Regions from separate parts of the Microbacterium albipurpureum genome, predicted to be linked through region 3. Evidence: predicted binding sites of a transcription regulator. Region 3 holds the regulator's gene; each other region holds the start of a gene.
What was found. Region 3 encodes HrcA, which represses chaperone genes, less so after heat shock. Its sites were predicted from a motif close to TTNGCACTCGNNNNNNNCGAGTGCNAA; they were not measured.
Positions count from the first base shown of each region.

Region 1: the regulator HrcA is predicted to act here: its motif matches at 2,107-2,133, upstream of groES (co-chaperone GroES).
Region 2: the regulator HrcA is predicted to act here: its motif matches at 2,109-2,135, upstream of groL (chaperonin GroEL).

Region 1 is NZ_CP128170.1:2,623,534-2,629,570, reverse strand. It holds gene QSU92_RS12795 (SDR family oxidoreductase) at 1-615, shown strand, start outside; gene rarD (EamA family transporter RarD) at 619-1,548, opposite strand; gene groES (co-chaperone GroES) at 1,720-2,028, opposite strand; gene QSU92_RS12780 (Hsp70 family protein) at 2,347-4,458, shown strand; gene QSU92_RS12775 (ATP-binding protein) at 4,474-6,037, shown strand, end outside.
Region 2 is NZ_CP128170.1:578,923-584,959, reverse strand. It holds gene QSU92_RS02880 (DUF2332 domain-containing protein) at 1-742, shown strand, start outside; gene QSU92_RS02875 (DUF3263 domain-containing protein) at 752-1,003, shown strand; gene QSU92_RS02870 (LytR C-terminal domain-containing protein) at 1,082-1,684, shown strand; gene QSU92_RS02865 (cold-shock protein) at 1,815-2,015, shown strand; gene groL (chaperonin GroEL) at 2,172-3,791, shown strand; gene QSU92_RS02855 (bile acid:sodium symporter family protein) at 3,850-4,815, opposite strand; gene QSU92_RS02850 (AMP-binding protein) at 4,812-6,037, opposite strand, start outside.
Region 3 is NZ_CP128170.1:4,739-10,775, reverse strand. It holds gene lepA (translation elongation factor 4) at 1-308, shown strand, start outside; gene QSU92_RS00055 (DUF1990 family protein) at 318-968, shown strand; gene hemW (radical SAM family heme chaperone HemW) at 971-2,182, shown strand; gene hrcA (heat-inducible transcriptional repressor HrcA) at 2,285-3,325, shown strand; gene dnaJ (molecular chaperone DnaJ) at 3,375-4,493, shown strand; gene QSU92_RS00035 (16S rRNA (uracil(1498)-N(3))-methyltransferase) at 4,497-5,225, shown strand; gene QSU92_RS00030 (HIT domain-containing protein) at 5,249-5,596, shown strand; gene QSU92_RS00025 (PhoH family protein) at 5,640-6,037, shown strand, end outside.

The DNA of each region.
Region 1 (6,037 bases), 990 kb from region 3:
GACGACGCCCTCGCCGGGTCATCCGTCGTCATCGATGTGTCCAAGCCCCGCACCTACGACCCCGACGCGGTGTGGCGCCACTTCGACCTCGCCACGCGCACCCTCGCCGACGCAGAGGCGCGGGCAGGCGTCATCCATCATGTCGCCCTGTCGGCGGTGGGAACCGAGCGCGATCCTCAGCCGATCCCCTTCTACCGTGCCAAGGCGCACGGCGAGACGATTCTGCGCGACTCGGGGGTGCCGTTCTCGATCGTGCGTGCGACGCAGTTCTTCGAGTTCGGTGCGCAGATCGGCGCGCAGGCGAGCACCGGCGGGACGGATGCCGCGCGCGTGGCCGACGCGGAGGTGCAGCCGATCGCGGGCGACGACGTCGCCGCGGTGCTCGCCGGTCTCGTGGACGAGCCTCCGTCCGGCGGCGCCGCCGAGATCGCGGGGCCCGAGGTGATGCCACTCGCCGTTTTCGTCTCACGCTGCCTGTCCGCGACCGGCGACGACCGGACCGTCGTCGCCGACCCGCGTGCGCTCTACTTCGGCGCCGTCATCGACCGGGACGAACTGCTCCCCGGCGAGGACGCCTGGATCTCGCCCACCCGGCTGGGCGACTGGCTGGAGTGACTCTCAGGTCACCGCGCCGACATCCGACACCCCGCGCCGCGCGTGACGGATCGAGTCGACGGTCAGCACGACCAGGGCGATCCAGACGAGGCTGAAGCCGATCCACCGCTCGAGCGGCATCGGCTCGCCCAGGAGGAACGCCCCGGTGAGGAACTGCAGGATGGGCGCGACGAACTGCAGCAGACCGATGAGGCTGAGCGGAACGCGCCGTGCGCCGGAGGCGAAGAAGAGAAGGGGCGTGGCGGTCACGACGCCCGCCAGCGACAGCAGCACGGCGTGCCAGATGCCCGCCGTCCCCATCGTGATGCCCGAGGTGAGTCCGACGCTCACGAGGACGACGATCGCGACGGGGGTGAGCCACAGGGTCTCGAGCGTCAGACCGCTCACCGCGTCCACCGACGGCCCGATCTGCTTCTTCACCAGCCCGTAGAGGCCAAAGGAGAACGCCAGCGACAACGCGATCCACGGGAAGGCGCCGTAGCCGACGGCGATGACGATGCAGGCGATCGCGGCGATCGCGAGCGCGATCCACTGCGTGATCCGCAGGCGCTCCCGCAGCACCACGACGCCCAGCAGCACAGTGACGATGGGGTTGATGAAGTACCCCAGGCTCGTCTCGATCACGTGCCCCGTGAGGGCGGCGATGAGGAAGACCTGCCAGTTGATGTAGATCAGGATGCCGGCGACCGCCGTCCACAGCAGCAGCCGGCGGGTGCGCAGGATGACGAGGAACTTCCCCCAGCCGCGCGTGACCGCGAGGAGCACCGCGCAGAACAGCAGTGACAGCAGGATGCGCCACGCGACGACCTCGAACGCGCCCGTCGGCTCCAGGAGGAGGAAGTAGAGCGGCAGGAAACCCCAGATCAGGTAGGCGGCCAGCGCATACACGGCGCCGAGGGTGCGTTCGCGCGTCGGATCCGCGGCTGGGGTGATTCTTCCCGTTGATTCGGCCGTCTCGCGCGTCACCGGCTCAGCCTACGCGCGCGCGGCGCGACGGATGTCGGGCCGCTCGCTCATCCGTGGCCTGCTCCGCCGCGAGAGACGCGAAACGGGGGCCGGATGCCGAAGCATCCGACCCCCGTGGAGTGTGTCGCTGGGACGAACTCAGCGGACGACGACCGCCAGCACGTCGCGGGCGGAGAGGACGAGGAAATCGTCCGCGCCGAACTTGACCTCGGTGCCGCCGTACTTGGAGTAGATCACGCGGTCGCCGACGGCGACATCGAGCGGGATCCGGTTGCCGTTGTCGTCGATCCGGCCCGGTCCGACGGCGACGACCTCGCCCTCCTGGGGCTTCTCCTTTGCGGTGTCGGGAATGACCAGACCGCTCGAAGTGGTCTGCTCGGCCTCGACCTGCTTGATGACGATGCGGTCCTCGAGCGGCTTGATGGAAACCTGAGTGGAAACCGTCACGGTCTACCTCTTCTTTCTTGAGATGAAGACTGGTTAGCACCCACACCTTGAGAGTGCTAATCCAGTGTAGGCAAACCGTTGGCACTCCCGCAACGTGAGTGCCAGATTCGAAGGGCGCACAGTAGCAGGTCGTGGCCATCGGGGAAACGGTCGCCCGACGGCCCTAGAGATGGTCCACAGTGGTGTGTATCATCCGAAGTGGGACGCCGCTCTCAACGTCGAGACCTCTCGATGGTGAGCAATGCGGCAGACAGAGTCGGATTTGGGGCTGGAACCTGGGGAGGTTCCGGAAACGACTCTCTTGGGGGAGATGAGAACTTGGCTACTGGGGCTACGTATTTTCTGGGGATCGACGTCGGAACGACGCGGATCGCTGCGGCAACGGCGCGCACGGCGCCTGACGGCAGCATCGTCGCGGCACCGTTCCCGTTGGGTCGCCGCAACGACAGCGCCGCCACGGTGGTGTTCGTCGCCGATGACGGCGAGCTGCTGATCGGCGACGCCGCCGAACGTCGCGGCATCACGCAGCCCGAGCGACTCGTGCGCGAATTCAAGCGCAGCATCGGGGACGATGTGCCGGTGGTTGCCGGCGGACGCTCGATCCCGGCCGAGAAGCTGTGGGCGCACACTGTGTCCGCCGTGGTCGACGCCGTCGTCGAACGCGAGGGCTCCCGCCCCGCCGCGGTGATGCTCACCCACCCCACCGCGTGGGGCCCGCACCGCATCGGCCTCATCCTGTCGGCGCTCGACAAGCTGGGCGTCAAGGACGTCCACCTGATCACCGAGCCCGAAGCAGCGGCCCGGCACTACGAGTCGGGCCGGGTCATGGAGGCCGGGCAGGCCCTCGCCGTCTACGACCTCGGCGGCGGCACCTTCGACTCCGTCATCCTGCGCAAGAGCGCCGACGGCTCTTTCGCCCCCGTGGGCATCCCGGTCGGCATCGACAACCTCGGCGGCGCCGACTTCGACGACGCCGTCTTCCGGCACGTGCTCCGCTCCTCGGGTGTCGCCGAGGCCGATCTCAATGACGCCGACCCCGACATCCGGCTCGCGCTGGCGCAGCTGCGCCGCGAATGCGTCGAGGCCAAGGAAGCCCTGTCGTTCGACTCCGACGTCACCGTGCCGGTGCTGCTCCCCTCCGGGGCGACGAGCGTGCGCCTCACGCGCCAGGAGTTCGAGGAGATGATCGACGGCTCGATCGAGCGCACGATCGACACTCTCGAGGACGGTCTGGACTCGGCCGGTCTCGAGCCCGAGGCACTCGAGAGCATCCTGCTCATCGGCGGTTCCTCTCGGATCCCGCTCGTGGCCGAGCGCCTGTCCGAGCGGCTCGACCGACCGATCGCGATCGACGCCGACCCCAAGTCATCCATCGCCCTGGGTGCGGCCCGCGCCCTCGTGCCGGCCACGGCGGAGGAGTCGGCCACGACGCTCGCGCTCGTTCCCGTGGGCGCTGCGGCCGGCGCGGCGGGCGCACTGGCGACGACGGATGCGGCGGCTGCCGCCACGACCGACCTCGCGGTATTCGACCCCAAGACCCCTGCGGAGCAGAAGGCAGCGCGCCGCTGGTACCAGCGCGTGCCGGCCGTCGCCGCGGCCGGAGCGGGCGCCCTCGTCATCGCCACGGGCCTGGTCTTCGCCAGCGCCGGGGGGCTCGGCGCCGGCACGTTCGACGCCGCCGCTTCCACCGAGAATCTGCGCGAGTGGGTCGACGTGCCGCTCACGCCGTCGCCGGCCGCCGTCGCCGAACTTCCGACGTCTGAGCCGATGGCCGCTGCTCAGCCACAGGCCAAGCAGGACCGTGGCTCGAGCCAGTCGAAGCCGAAGGCGACCAACCAGCGCAAGCAGGCCGCTGAGCGCAACGCCGCGACGCGCCCGCCGGCTGCGAAGCCGGCCGCGAGCCAATCACCCACCTCGGGGAAGCCGTCATCGCCGAAGCCCTCGCAGTCGAGCGGGGGTGGTAGCAGCACCCCAACGGGCGGCACCGGCGGCAGCACTGGCGGCACCGGCGGAACCGGCGGAACCGGTGGCGACACCGGTGGGACTGGTGGCGACACCGGCGGGACCGGTGGGACTGGTGGCGACACCGGTGGGACTGGTGGGGACACCGGCGGGACCGGTGGGGACACCGGCGGGACCGGTGGCGACACCGGCGGAACTGGTGGCGACACCGGCGGAACCGGAGGCGACACCGGCGGAACCGGAGGCGACACCGGCGGAACCGGAGGCGACACCGGCGGAACCGGAGGCGACACCGGCGGGACCGGAGGCGACACCGGCGGGACCGGAGGCGACACCGGCGGGACCGGAGGCGACACCGGTGGAACCGGAGGGGACACCGGTGGAACCGGTGGCGACACCGGCGGGACGGTGACGCCTTCGTCGTCGCCGTCAGCATCGGCAACGGCTGACCCGCCGATCGCCGAGTAATCGGTGAGCACTCCGATGACGACTCTGCTGAACAGCTCGTCGGACACCCGGACCGCCTCGATGATGCCCCGCGCCCTTCACGCACTGACCGCGTTGCACGCCGTCGTCGCGACGGATCGGCCCGTCCGCGCCGCCATCGTGGGAGGCTCCGGCTCGGGAAAGACCGACGCCCTTCGCTTCCTCCACTCTCAGCTCGAAGCCGATGACCGGCCGGTCAGGCTGCTGTCCGCACGCGATCGCATCTCCACCATCCCCGACGACGTTGCCCTCCTGGTCGATGACGCCCACACCCTCGACCCGGCACGTCTGTCGCAGCTGATCGATCGCGCCCACCGCCCCGATGCGGCCGTGGTGATCGCGTACCGCTCCTGGCCGGCTCCATCGGAACTGGTCGAGCTGACCCGCGCGGTAGAACGCAGTGCGCCGGCGATCCTCCTCGGCGAAGTGACCCTCGCCGAGCTTCGCGAGCTCCTCCCCGATGCCACAGGAGAGTGCGAGGAGCGCATCCTCGGCATGACCGGCGGTATCGCCTGGCTGGTCTTCGAGTGTGCGCAGGCGCACGCCGCCCTGGCCTACGACGGGCGCGACTGCGGTGACGACGACGCCCACGCCGACGTGACGCGCGCCCTGATGCGCCGGATCAGCCACCGTCTCGACACGGTGTCGCCGCGCCTGCGGCGCCGGATCGAGTCGCTGAGTCTGGGCCTGAGTGACAACGAGGGCGACGATCGCGAGGCGCAGGCCGAGCTCTCTGCCGAGGGCCAGGCCGAGGGCCTGCTCCTGCACAACGGGCGCCCCGCTCCGGTCGTTGCGATGACTGCGCGCGCCAGCGTGCCGGTCGATCGGCTGGTCGATCTCGTCGAAGCCGGGACCCTCGACCTCATTCCCGGTTCCGACATCGCCACGAGCCTCGACGGGATCGTCGACCCGCTCCTAGGCGACCGCCTCGCCGCCCGCGCTCGCCGCGAGGTGGTTCGGGATCCGCGGCTGGCCGTCACCCTCTTCGAGTACGCGATCCGCTGCGGCTCCGACCCACACGTCTTCGCCGCGTCCCACGCGCATGCGCTGTGGGCCGCGGGGGACGTCGATGCCGCGGGGGCCCTTCTCGATGAGGTCGCCGGCGACGGCGGCGGCGGTTCGGACCTCTCACCGACTGACCATGATCTTCTCGCCGACGCGGTTGCGGCCACCTGGGCCGACCGCGGACTGATGTCGCTCGCGCACCAGAGTTACCTCGCCGTCCCCCCGCTCTCCCCTGCGGCAAAGACGAGAGCTCTGGTCACGGCGGCGGGCGCTGGGTCGGCCGTCCAGAACGGGGATCCGGCGCCGGATGCCCCGGGCGCGGCCGGCTCGGCGCCATCGGCCAACGGCGTCGCGATGCAGCTGTGGGCACGGGGCCTGCGCGCCTCCCTGCAGGCCTCGCACTCGCGCAGTGCCCTCGACGATCTTCGGAGGGCATCGGAGCTGGCGAACGCCGGTCACGATACGTCGCCGACCACCGAGCTGCCCGCGGTCGTGGCCGCCATCGTCGCCATCGGTCTCGGGGATGTCACCGCGGCGCACGCCGTCCTCGATGACG
Region 2 (6,037 bases), 570 kb from region 3:
GCTGCAGACGAACGAGCCTCTCCGCTGCGCGGCACTGCTTCCCGCACTCTCCGCGCTCGCGGGGCCGATCGCCCTGCTGGAGATCGGGGCGAGTGCCGGCCTGTGCCTGTATCCCGACCGGTACTCCTACCGCTACGCCGATGGGCCTGCGCTCGACCCCGTCGACGGGCCCTCCCCGGTCGTCCTCGACAGCGCCCTCCGCGGGCCGGCCGCCGCAGGGATCGCCGAGACCCTGGCCCTGCCCGAGGTCGTCTGGCGGGCAGGTGTCGATCTGACACCCCTGGATGCCGCGGACCCGGCCGACCGGACGTTCCTCGCCGCCTTGGTCTGGCCGGGTGAGACGGGACGACGACAGCGCGTCCTCGCCGCGCTCGACATCGCGGCGGCCGATCCGCCGCGGTTGCGGCGGGGTGACGCATCGGAACCGGGCGTGGTGGCGCAGGCCGCCGCCTCCGCTCCGGCGGACGCCACCCTCGTGATCACCACGCCCGGCGTCCTCCCGCACATCCCCCGCGCGGGCCGGGCGCGCCTTCGGACGGAGATCGACACCCTCCGCGCCACGACGGGGGCCCGTTGGGTCAGCCTCACCCCTGCAGGTATGGCCGATCAGTGGCATCCGCCGTTGGATCCGGGCCGATGGTCGGGGTTCGTCCTCGCCCTCGACGGGATTCCGTGCGCCGCAGTCGATCCGCTCGGCGCATTCGTGGAGTGGCGCGCGGGGGAGCCGGGGGCACCGGGTTAGCGTGGGCGGGTGCCTTTGAGCGACAGAGATCGGCTGATCCTCGACTTCGAAGCGCTGTGGACCCGGCACGGGAGCGCCAAGGAAGAGGCCATCCGCCTCCGCCTCGGCATGTCTCCGGGGCGCTACTACCAGCTGCTGACGCGTCTCATCGACACCACGGAGGCGCAGGAGTACGACCCCATGCTGGTCAAGCGGCTCCGCCGCATCCGCGACGCGCGCCTGCGCGCGCGGGTCATCCGCACCGCGGCCACCGGGCGCTGAGGGTCGCGACGCGGCATCCGGGGTCTTCTGTCCAGCTGACGCCTAGGTTGCCCCTGCCCGCTTCGGTAGCATCTTCTGGTGCCGAAAACGACCTATCCGCGGGATCGCTTCGATGACCTCCCCGCGGACGGCGGACGTCTCGGTGCGCACCGCGCCGAGAACCCTCGGATGCGTCCGTGGGCGGTGATCCTCTGGGCGAGCCTGGCCACCATCGTGCTCATCGTCGTCGGCATCTTCGGCACCCTCCTGACGTCGGGGCGCATCCAGCTGGCTCCCGATGCGGAGCCGACGGCGTCGCCGCAGCCCACCGTCGAGCCGGTGATCGACACGTCCTATGCCGTGCAGGTGCTCAACGCCACGCCGGAGCAGGGGCTGGCGACGCAGGTGAAGGATGAGATCGTCGCGGCCGGATGGTCCGCCGACGCCGTCTCGGCCAGCGGCGCCGGCACGACCGACTTCGCCGAGACCACCGTCTACTACGCCTTCCTGGGAGACCAGGCGGCCGCCGCGGGGCTGGCCGACCTCGTGCTCGGCGGGGCGCGCATCGAGCAGACCGACGTCTATCAGCTGGCCGATGACCCGAACACCCCGGAGGACGAGACTCAGGCGCTGCAGCTGACCGTCGTCATCGGACTCGACCGCACGGCCGAGGCGCCCGATGACGAGGCTCCCGCTCCCTGAATCGGGAGATGTGTTTCGCCTGCGTAAATGTTTGACAGCGGGCATGTCAACAATCGCGTGCGACCCCGTTCCGGCTTGTCGGCGGTCCCTAGCATGGGCCCTGTCCCGCCGCAGTACAGGAGAGTTCGCCATGACACAGGGCACCGTCAAGTGGTTCAACGCCGAGAAGGGTTACGGTTTCATCACCGCCGGTGACGGTCAGGATGTCTTCGTCCACTACTCGAACATCGACATGACCGGGTTCCGGGTGCTCGAGGAGGGGCAGACGGTCGAGTTCACCGTCGGGTCGGGGCAGAAGGGTCCGCAGGCCGAATCGGTCCGCGTGGTCTGAGCGCGGATGACGCCCGTCGGCGTCCCGGCTCGACCCCGCCACACGCCGTGTGTGCCGCGGCTTGCACTCGCCCATGCCGAGTGCCAGAATGGATTAGCACTCGTGATTGTTGAGTGCTAAGTCCGAAAGCCAACGTCCGGGAGGGACGACACACACATGGCAAAGATCATCGCTTTCGATGAGGAGGCCCGTCGCGGCCTCGAGCGCGGCCTGAACGTTCTGGCCGACGCCGTCAAGGTGACCCTGGGTCCCCGCGGTCGCAACGTCGTGCTGGAGAAGAAGTGGGGCGCCCCCACGATCACCAACGACGGTGTCTCGATCGCCAAGGAGATCGAGCTGGACGACCCCTACGAGAAGATCGGCGCTGAGCTGGTCAAGGAGGTCGCGAAGAAGACCGACGACGTCGCCGGTGACGGCACGACCACGGCGACCGTCCTCGCCCAGGCTCTCGTTCGCGAGGGTCTGCGCAACGTCGCCGCCGGTGCCGACCCGATCTCGCTCAAGCGCGGCATCGAGAAGGCCGTCAAGGCAGTGACCGACCAGCTGCTGGCCGACGCCAAGGAGGTCGAGTCCAAGGAGCAGATCGCCGCCACCGCGTCGATCTCCGCCGCCGACCCCACCATCGGCGACCTGATCGCCGAGGCGATCGACAAGGTCGGCAAGGAGGGCGTGGTCACCGTCGAGGAGTCGCAGACGTTCGGCACCGAGCTCGAGCTCACCGAGGGAATGCGTTTCGACAAGGGCTTCATCAACCCCTACTTCGTCACCGACCCCGAGCGCCAGGAAGCGGTCTTCGAAGACCCGTACATCCTGATCGCCAACCAGAAGATCTCGAACATCAAGGACCTTCTGCCCGTCGTCGACAAGGTGATCCAGGACGGCAAGGAGCTCGTCATCATCGCCGAGGACGTCGAGGGCGAGGCCCTGGCGACCCTGGTGCTGAACAAGATCCGCGGCATCTTCAAGTCGGCCGCCGTCAAGGCGCCCGGCTTCGGCGACCGTCGCAAGGCGCAGCTGCAGGACATCGCGATCCTCACCGGCGGCCAGGTTATCACCGAGGAGGTCGGTCTCAAGCTCGAGAACGCCACCCTCGACCTGCTCGGCCGTGCGCGCAAGGTCATCATCACCAAGGACGAGACCACCATCGTCGAGGGTGCCGGTGACGCTGCGCAGATCGAGGGTCGTGTGACCCAGATCCGTCGCGAGATCGACAACACCGACAGCGACTACGACCGCGAGAAGCTGCAGGAGCGCCTCGCCAAGCTCGCCGGCGGCGTGGCCGTCATCAAGGCGGGTGCGGCCACCGAGGTGGAGCTGAAGGAGCGCAAGCACCGCATCGAGGACGCCGTCCGCAACGCGAAGGCCGCCGTCGAAGAGGGCATCGTCCCCGGTGGTGGTGTCGCGCTGATCCAGGCCGGCAAGATCGCCTTCGAGACTCTCGAGCTCGCGGGTGACGAGGCCACCGGTGCGAACATCGTCAAGGTCGCCATCGAGGCTCCGCTGAAGCAGATCGCCCTCAACGCCGGTCTCGAGCCCGGTGTCGTGGCCAACAAGGTCGCGGAGCTGCCGGTCGGACACGGCCTGAACGCCGCGACCGGCGACTACGGTGACCTGTTCGCGCAGGGCATCATCGACCCGGCCAAGGTCACCCGCTCGGCGCTCCAGAACGCTGCGTCGATCGCGGGCCTGTTCCTCACCACCGAGGCCGTGGTCGCCGACAAGCCCGAGAAGGCTGCCGCGGCGCCCGCCGACCCCACGGGTGGCATGGACTTCTGATCCGTCGATCCCACAGAAGAGCCCCGGCTTCGGCCGGGGCTCTTCTGCGTTGCACCGCCTACAGCAGACTCGGGATCTTCTGCTCCTCGGCGAGGTTCGCGCGCCGGAACCACAGCGTCACGAACGTGGACACGATGACGATGAACAGCGAGTACAGCGCCGGGATGATGAGGATGAGCCCGATGTCGGGGTTTCCCGAGAAGCTCAGCAGCACGATCGCGATCGCAAGCGGGCCGTTCTGGATTCCCGTCTCCAGACCGATCGTGCGCGCATTCATCGGATGCAGGCGGATGGCGCGGGCCAGCCCATAGGCGATGGCGATCCCGAACAGACCCAGTCCGATCGCGACCAGGTAGGTTTGCCACGGCGTCGAGGTCAGCAGGGCCCAGTTGCGCGGCACCCACGTCGCCATGAGGAACACGATGAAGAACAGCCCGAAGAACCCGCCGAGCAGTTCCATCACCGCTCCGACGTTCGCACTGAACCTCCGCACGAGCATCCCCGCGACCACCGGGATGAGGAGGGTGGCCAGGGTGACGACGATGTTCAGGATGGGGATCTGCAGGTCGGTCGATTCGGTGAAGATGAACGACCCGTAGAGGGCGAGCATCAGCGGCGTCAGCAGCAGGGCCCAGAGCGTGGAGTTGGTGGTCATGATGACGCTCAGGGCCAGATTGCCTTTGGAGAAGTAGGTGAAGATGTTCGAGGTCGTCCCGGCCGGCACGCAGCCCATCAGCAGCGCACCGATCGCGACGGGGATGGCGTACTCCCGGGGGAGCTGGAACAGCACCAGGACGACGAGCAGGTAGGACAGCAGCGGCATGATGCCGAACTGCGTGACCAGACCGATGATCAGCCCGTAGGGCCGTCGCAGCGCCAGCTTGAAGTCGCGCGGCGTGAGCCCCGCGCCCAGTCCGAACATGATCACGAACACCAGTCCGACCAGCAGCACCTGCTCGAACGGGGTGACGACGTCCTGCTCGTCGACCACGGCCTGACCCGTGGCCAGGAACACCTCGATCATCGGGACTCGCCGCTCGTCGTCGGCGCAGGCTGCGCGCTGTCGCGGAGCTCCCGGCGGAGGATCTTCCCGATGGGGCTCTTGGGGGGCTCTTCGACGAACACCACCGACTTCGGCACCTTGTAGGCCGCGAGGGTCTGCCGGCAGTGGGCGATCACCTCGGCCTCGGTGGGCGCCGGCGTTGCCGCCACGACGTAGGCCCGAACCGCCTCGCCGGTCTTGTCATCGTCGATCCCGATCACGCCCACCTCGACGATGTCGCGCATCGCGGCGATGCGCTCCTCGATCTCGTTGGGGTAGACGTTGAAGCCGCTCACGATCACCATGTCCTTCTTGCGATCGACGATGGTGAAGTACCCCTCGGCGTCCATGGTGGCGATGTCGCCCGTATGCAGCCATCCGTCCACGACGGTGATCGACGTCTCGTCGGGCCGCTGCCAGTACCCCCTCATGATCTGCGGGCCGCGCGCCACGAGCTCGCCGGCTTCGCCGACGGCGGTCTCCCGGCCCTCCGCATCGACGCACCGCACATCGGTGGAGGGAACGGGGATGCCGATGCTGCCGTCCTTTCCCTGCGCCCCGAGCGGGTTGAACGTCAGGACGGGGGAGGACTCGGTGAGCCCGTACCCCTCGACGATGGGAGTGCCGGTCACCTCGCGCCACCGGGCGGCGACCGACTCGTGGAGCGCCATCCCCCCTGCGGCCGAGGCGCGCAGATGCCGGGGAGGGCTGTCGACGAACCACCGTTCGTTCAGCAGGGCGTTGAACAGGGTGTTCACCCCGGTGAGCCACGTGATGCGGTAGTTCTCGAAGGCCCGTTTGAGGTTGCTCGGCGGCCGCGGGGTGGGGATGAGGATGTTCCGTGCACCGAGGTGGTGGAAGCCGAGGAGATTCACCGTGAACGCGAAGATGTGGTAGATCGGCAGCGCGGTCAGCACGATCTCGCTTCCGCGACGCATGTGGGTGCTGCACATCGTGATCGTCTGCAGCGTGTTGGCGACGAGGTTCCCGTGCGTGAGCATCGCGCCCTTGGCGATGCCGGTGGTGCCGCCGGTGTACTGCAGGGCGGCGACGGAATCGAGGTCGACGTCATCGAGGTAGGCCGCCACGGCCTCCGCGGTCTTGCGCGCGCGGCCGGCCTTGAGCGCATCCTGGAGGGGTGTGTGCGCCACGCTGATCGCAGGAAGCGAGCGATTCCAGAACTTCTGCACCATTCGGATGACTC
Region 3 (6,037 bases):
ACCGGGAGAAGGCCTACGCCTACGGCACCATGATGACCGAGCGGCTGCGCAAGCTCATCCCGCGCCAGCAGTTCGAGGTTCCGATCCAGGCTGCCATCGGCGCCCGCATCATCGCGCGTGAGAACATCCGCGCCATCCGCAAGGACGTTCTGGCGAAGTGCTACGGCGGTGACATCACCCGGAAGCGCAAACTGCTCGAGAAGCAGAAGGAGGGCAAGAAGCGCATGAAGATGGTCGGTCGCGTCGAGGTTCCCCAGGAGGCGTTCATCGCCGCGCTCTCGGGGGATGTCGAGGGGAAGCAGAAGTAGGCTGTCGCCATGCGCCGCGGAACCTTCAGGGAAGACACGGTCGACTACGCCGCCGTGGGGGCCACGCAGGCCCCCGACCTCATGCACTTCCCGCCGGAGCGGAGCATCCCGGCCGAGGAGTCCTGGCGGATCGGCAGCGGGGAGGATCGCTTCCACGCCGCCGGCGAGTCGCTGCTGTCGTGGAGCGCTCAGCGCGGTGCAGGTCTCGCGCTGACCGATGTCCGTCCCGCTGCGGGTCCGATGTACGCCGGAGTGAGCTTCGATGAGAACGGCGCGCCGATCGCCCCGAGCAAGCTCGAGGTCGAGCAGCGCTACGACTCCGACGGCACCCCGTTCGTCACTCCCGGGGCGACCGTCCATCTGGGCGGCCGGGTCGCCGGGATGCGCGCCGACGGCGAACTGCGGGTGATCTTCGCGGTCGAGGAACCGCGCCGCATCGGGTTCGCCCTCGGCACGGTGCAGGGGTCGGTCGTCAGCGGCGAAGAATCGTTCATGCTCGATTGGCGCGACAACGACGAGGTCTGGTTCACCGTCCGCGCCTTCGACGCACCGCAGGCGCTGTTGTATCGGCTCTTCCCCGCCCTGACCCGGCGACGGCGCCGTGAGCTGTTCACCCGCTACCTGCGTGCCATCTCTCCGCTGTACGCCACCCCCGCCTGAGCGTGGGAGCCGTACTTCCCCTCGGCGACCCCGCCCCGGCCGACGGCTCGCTGCCGCCCGGCACGGTCATCGATCCGGCGGTACCTTTCGGCGCATACCTCCACATCCCCTTCTGCCGGGTGCGCTGCGGATACTGCGACTTCAACACCTACACGGCCACCGAGCTGCGCGGTGCCCGGAGGGACGAGTACGCCCAGACCCTGCTGCGCGAGGTGGCGCTTGCTCGACGTGTGCTCTCTGAAGCCGGACCGCTCCGTCCGGTCGAAACCGTGTTCTTCGGCGGGGGCACCCCTACCCTTCTTCCCGTCGACGATCTGGTCCGCATGCTCGACGGCGTGCGAGCGGCGTTTCCGGGGGGCACCGATGTCGAGGTGACGGTGGAGGCCAACCCCGACACCGTCGACGACGCCGTGGCACGCCGCCTCGCCGAGGCCGGCGTGACCAGGCTGTCGATCGGCATGCAGTCCGCGGTTCCCCATGTGCTGGCGACGCTGGACCGCTCGCACCGCAGCGACGCCGTGGCGACGGCCGTCACGGCCGCCCGTGACGCCGGGCTCGGCGTCAGCATCGACCTGATCTACGGCGCGCCGGGGGAGTCGCCGGCCGACTGGCGCGCGTCGCTCGAGACGGCGATAGCGCTCGACCCCGACCACCTCTCGGCCTACGCCCTCATCGTCGAGGAGGGGACGGCACTGGCCCGCCGCATCCGACGGGGGGAACTCGACCTCCCCGATGACGATCTGCAGGCGGAGATGTACGAGCTCGCGGACGACCTGCTGACCGCGGCGGGACTGTCGTGGTACGAGGTGTCCAACTGGGCGCGGACCCCCGCCGACCGCTGCCGCCACAACGCCGCATATTGGCGGGGCAGCGACTGGTGGGGGTTCGGCCCCGGCGCCCACGGCCATGTCGCCGGGACCCGCTTCTGGAACGTCCGCCATCCGGCCGCCTACGCCCGTCGGCTCGCTGAGGGGCTGTCACCCGGAGCGGGACGCGAGGTGCTGTCGCCGTCGTCCCGGCTCCTCGAGGCGGTTCTCCTCGGCGTCCGCACGCGCGAGGGCCTCGCCACGTCCTCGCTGCCGTCGGGCGCCGGTGCCTCCCTCGCGGCGCTCGTGGCGGACGGCCTGGTCGAGCCGCGCACCGCTGACCGGGTGCGGCTGACCCGGCGCGGACGGCTCCTGGCCGACCGAGTCGTCCGCACGCTCACGGGCTGACATGCCGCGACCCGACCGTCCGACCTCGAGGGTGTTCCGATAGAATTGGCACTCGAATCATACGAGTGCCAGGAGCGACGGCAAGCCGACGAGGGGGGTGTCATGGTCAGCGAACGAGGATTGCAGGTGCTGCGCGCCATCGTCCAGGACTACGTCGACACGCGGGAACCCGTCGGCAGCAAGGCGATCGTCGAGCGGCACGCCTTCGGCGTCTCCGCCGCCACCATCCGCAACGACATGGCCCTCCTCGAAGACGAGGACCTCATCGTCGCCCCCCATACCTCGTCCGGGCGGGTGCCGACCGACAAGGGCTACCGCGTCTTCGTCGACCACCTCGCGCAGGTTCGGCCTCTGAGCCCCGCCCAGCGGACGGCCATCTCATCGTTCCTGGAAGGACCCTCGGATCTCGACGAAGTGCTCGCCCGCACGGTACGCGCTCTGACCGTCCTGACCGGGCACGTCGCGATCGTGCAGTATCCGTCCTTCGCCAGGGCGACGGTCTCCCACGTGGAGCTCGTCCGACTGGACGCGATGAAGGTGCTGGTCATCGTCGTCACCGACACCGGCCGGGTCTCCCAGCGACTGGCCTTCCCAGGCGCGGAGATCGATGAGGACCGGATGCAGCGGATCCGCGGCCGGGTCTCCGACCTCGTCGTCGGAGTGCCGGTGCGGGACGGCGTCGCCGGGGTGGCGGCAGCCGTCGAGGCGGGCGAGACCCCCGGCGACCCCGACGGCCCTGCGCTCCAGTCGATCCTCCGGGTCATCGGGGAGGAACTGGACGACTTCCGCCAGGACCGGCTCGTGCTCGCCGGCAGCGCCAACCTCGCCCGCAGCGAAGCGGATTTCCGCGGCAGCATCTACCCGCTGCTCGAGGCCATCGAGGAGCAGGTGACGCTGCTGAGGCTCATGGGCGAGATGGTCGCGGACGACCAGGGTCTGGCGGCGAGCATCGGCCGGGAGAACGAGCCCTTCGGCCTGAGCGAAGCGTCCGTCGTCGCGAGCGACTACGACGCGACGGGGTCCCGCGCCCGTGTCGGCGTGCTCGGACCGACCCGCATGGACTATCCGACCAACCTCGCGTCCGTCCGGGCCGTGGCGAGATACCTCACTCGTCTCCTGGACGACGACGAGAACGCCCGCTGACGACAGCATTCCGCAGACTCCCCGCGCTCAGCGCGGCAGGAAGGTGAAAGTGGCTGACCACTACGAAGTACTCGGTGTGGCGCGTGACGCCAGCCCCGACGACATCAAGCGCGCCTACCGGCGGCTGGCGCGAGAGCTGCACCCCGACGTCAATCCCGGGGAGGACGCCGCCGAGCGGTTCAAGCTCGTCACGCACGCCTACGACGTGCTGAGCGACCCCGACCAGCGCGCCCGCTACGACCTGGGGGGCGACACCGCGTTCGGCGGAGCCGCCGGCGGGTTCGGCGGGTTCAGCGACATCTTCGAGACCTTCTTCGGCGGGGGAGGAGGTGGCGGGTCCCGCGGTGCCCGGCCGCGTTCGCGTCGCGAGCGGGGTCAGGATGCGCTGGTTCGGATCAACCTCGAACTCAGGGACGTCGTCTTCGGCGTGCACCGCGACATCGAGGTCGACACCGCCGTGGTCTGCGAGACATGCACCGGATCGTGCTGCCAGCCCGGCACGTCACCCGTCACGTGCGACATCTGCCACGGCACGGGCCATGTCCAGCGGCAGGTCCGCAGCCTGCTCGGCAACGTCGTCACCTCCCAGCCGTGCTCGGTGTGCCAGGGGTACGGCACGACGATCCCGTACCCCTGCGCCACGTGCCAGGGCCAGGGACGGGTCCGCTCACGCCGCACGGTGTCGATCGATGTGCCGGCGGGCGTCGAGAGCGGTCTGCGTCTGCAGCTGCCCGGCTCGGGCGAGGTCGGACCTGCCGGCGGCCCCAACGGCGATCTCTACCTCGAGGTGAACATCGCACCCGACCCGGTGTTCTCGCGCGACGGCGACGACCTGCTGGCGACGCTGGAGGTATCGATGCCGGACGCCATCCTCGGCACGGACACGACGATCGACTCGCTGGACGGACCGGTCGACCTCGAGCTGCGGGCCGGCGTGCAATCGGGTGACGTGCTGACCATCAAGGGGCGTGGGATCACGCCGTTGCGCGGCTCGCAGCGCGGCGATCTCCGCGTCGGCGTGCAGGTGGTGACGCCCACACGGCTCGATCACCGCGAGCGCGCCCTCATCGAAGAGCTCGCCAAGCGCACCAAGCCCGCGCCGCCGCGTCTCTCCGAATTCCACCAGGGCCTGTTTGCGAAGCTGCGGGATCGCTTCCGGAACGGGTGAGCGGTGCCCCTGCACTTCCTGACACCTGAGGCCACCGCGACGCCCGTCGGCGGCGTCGTGACCCTGACGGGTGCTGAGGCGAAGCACGCCGCCACGGTGCGGCGTGTGCGCGTCGGCGAGAGTGTGACCGTCGGCGACGGCGCCGGTGCATGGCTCGAGGGCGTCTGCGAGTCGGTGTCCGCCGCGTCGGTGGCGGTGCGGGTGTCGACGAGGTCGCAGATCGCCGCACCGGTTCCCCGAGTCATCCTGGTCCAGGCCCTGGCCAAGGGCGACCGCGACGAGCTGGCCGTGCAAGCCGCGACCGAACTCGGAGTGGATGAGATCATCCCCTGGCAGGCCGCGAGGAGCATCTCCCGCTGGGACGCGACCAAGGCCGCCAAAGGCCGACAGCGCTGGCAGACGATCGCCAGGGAAGCGGCGAAGCAGGCCCACCGGCCCTGGGTGCCCGAAGTGTCGGACCCCGTCACCACGACCGCGGTCGCCGGACGTGCGAGGCGCGACCTCGTCGTCGTCCTCGAGCCGACGGCCTCCGAGCGGCTGAGCGCCCTCGCCGCATCGGACCGCGACCTGCTTCTGGTGGTCGGTCCCGAAGGCGGCATCACCCCTGAGGAGCTCACCCTGCTGCACGGCGCCGGTGCGACCCTGCGCCGCCTCGGCGACTCGGTGCTGCGCACGTCGACGGCGGGTCCCGCGGCGATCGCGTTGGTCAGCGGCGCCCTCGGTCGCTGGTGACGCCCCGTCGGTAGACTTCCTTCATGAGCGAACCGTCGGTCTTCAGTCGTATCCTCACCGGCGACATCCCGGGCGAGATCCTCACCGAGACGGAGAACGTCTTCGCCATCCGCGACATCGCCCCTCAGGCCCCGGTGCATCTGCTGGTCATCCCCAAGACCGAGCGGTACCGCGACGTGGGAGAGCTCGCCGCCGGCGACCCGGGCCTTCTCAGCGAAATGGTCGCGGTGGCCGCATCCCTCGCCTCGGAACACGCCGACGGCGATTACCGCCTCGTCTTCAACACCGGCCCGAATGCCGGGCAGACGGTCTTCCACGTGCATGCGCACGTCCTCGCCGGGGGCCTGCAAGAGAAGGAGCTTCGTGCCTGACACCCCACCTTCCGTCGAGCGCGTCCTCGCCGACGGCGTCGCCATGGTCCAGCTGCTCGGTCCGCAGGATCGACTGCTGCGTGTGGTCGAGAAAGAGCATCCGGATGTCGACGTGCACGTGCGCGGCAACGAGATCACCCTCACCGGCGATGCCGACGCCGTCGCGGCCGCCCGCGTGCTGGTCGATGAGCTCTTGGAGATGACGAGGGCGGGTCAGAGCCTCGGTCCTGCCGACGTCACCTCCGCCGACCGCATCCTCCGCAGCGACGGCGGTCCGCGCCCGTCCGAGGTGCTCGGCGAACCGCTGCTGTCCACCCGGGGGCGCGTCATCCGCCCCAAGACCCTCGGGCAGAAGGCCTACGTCGACGCGATCGACGACCACACCATCGTCTTCGGTATCGGGCCGGCCGGTACGGGAAAGACCTACCTGGCGATGGCGAA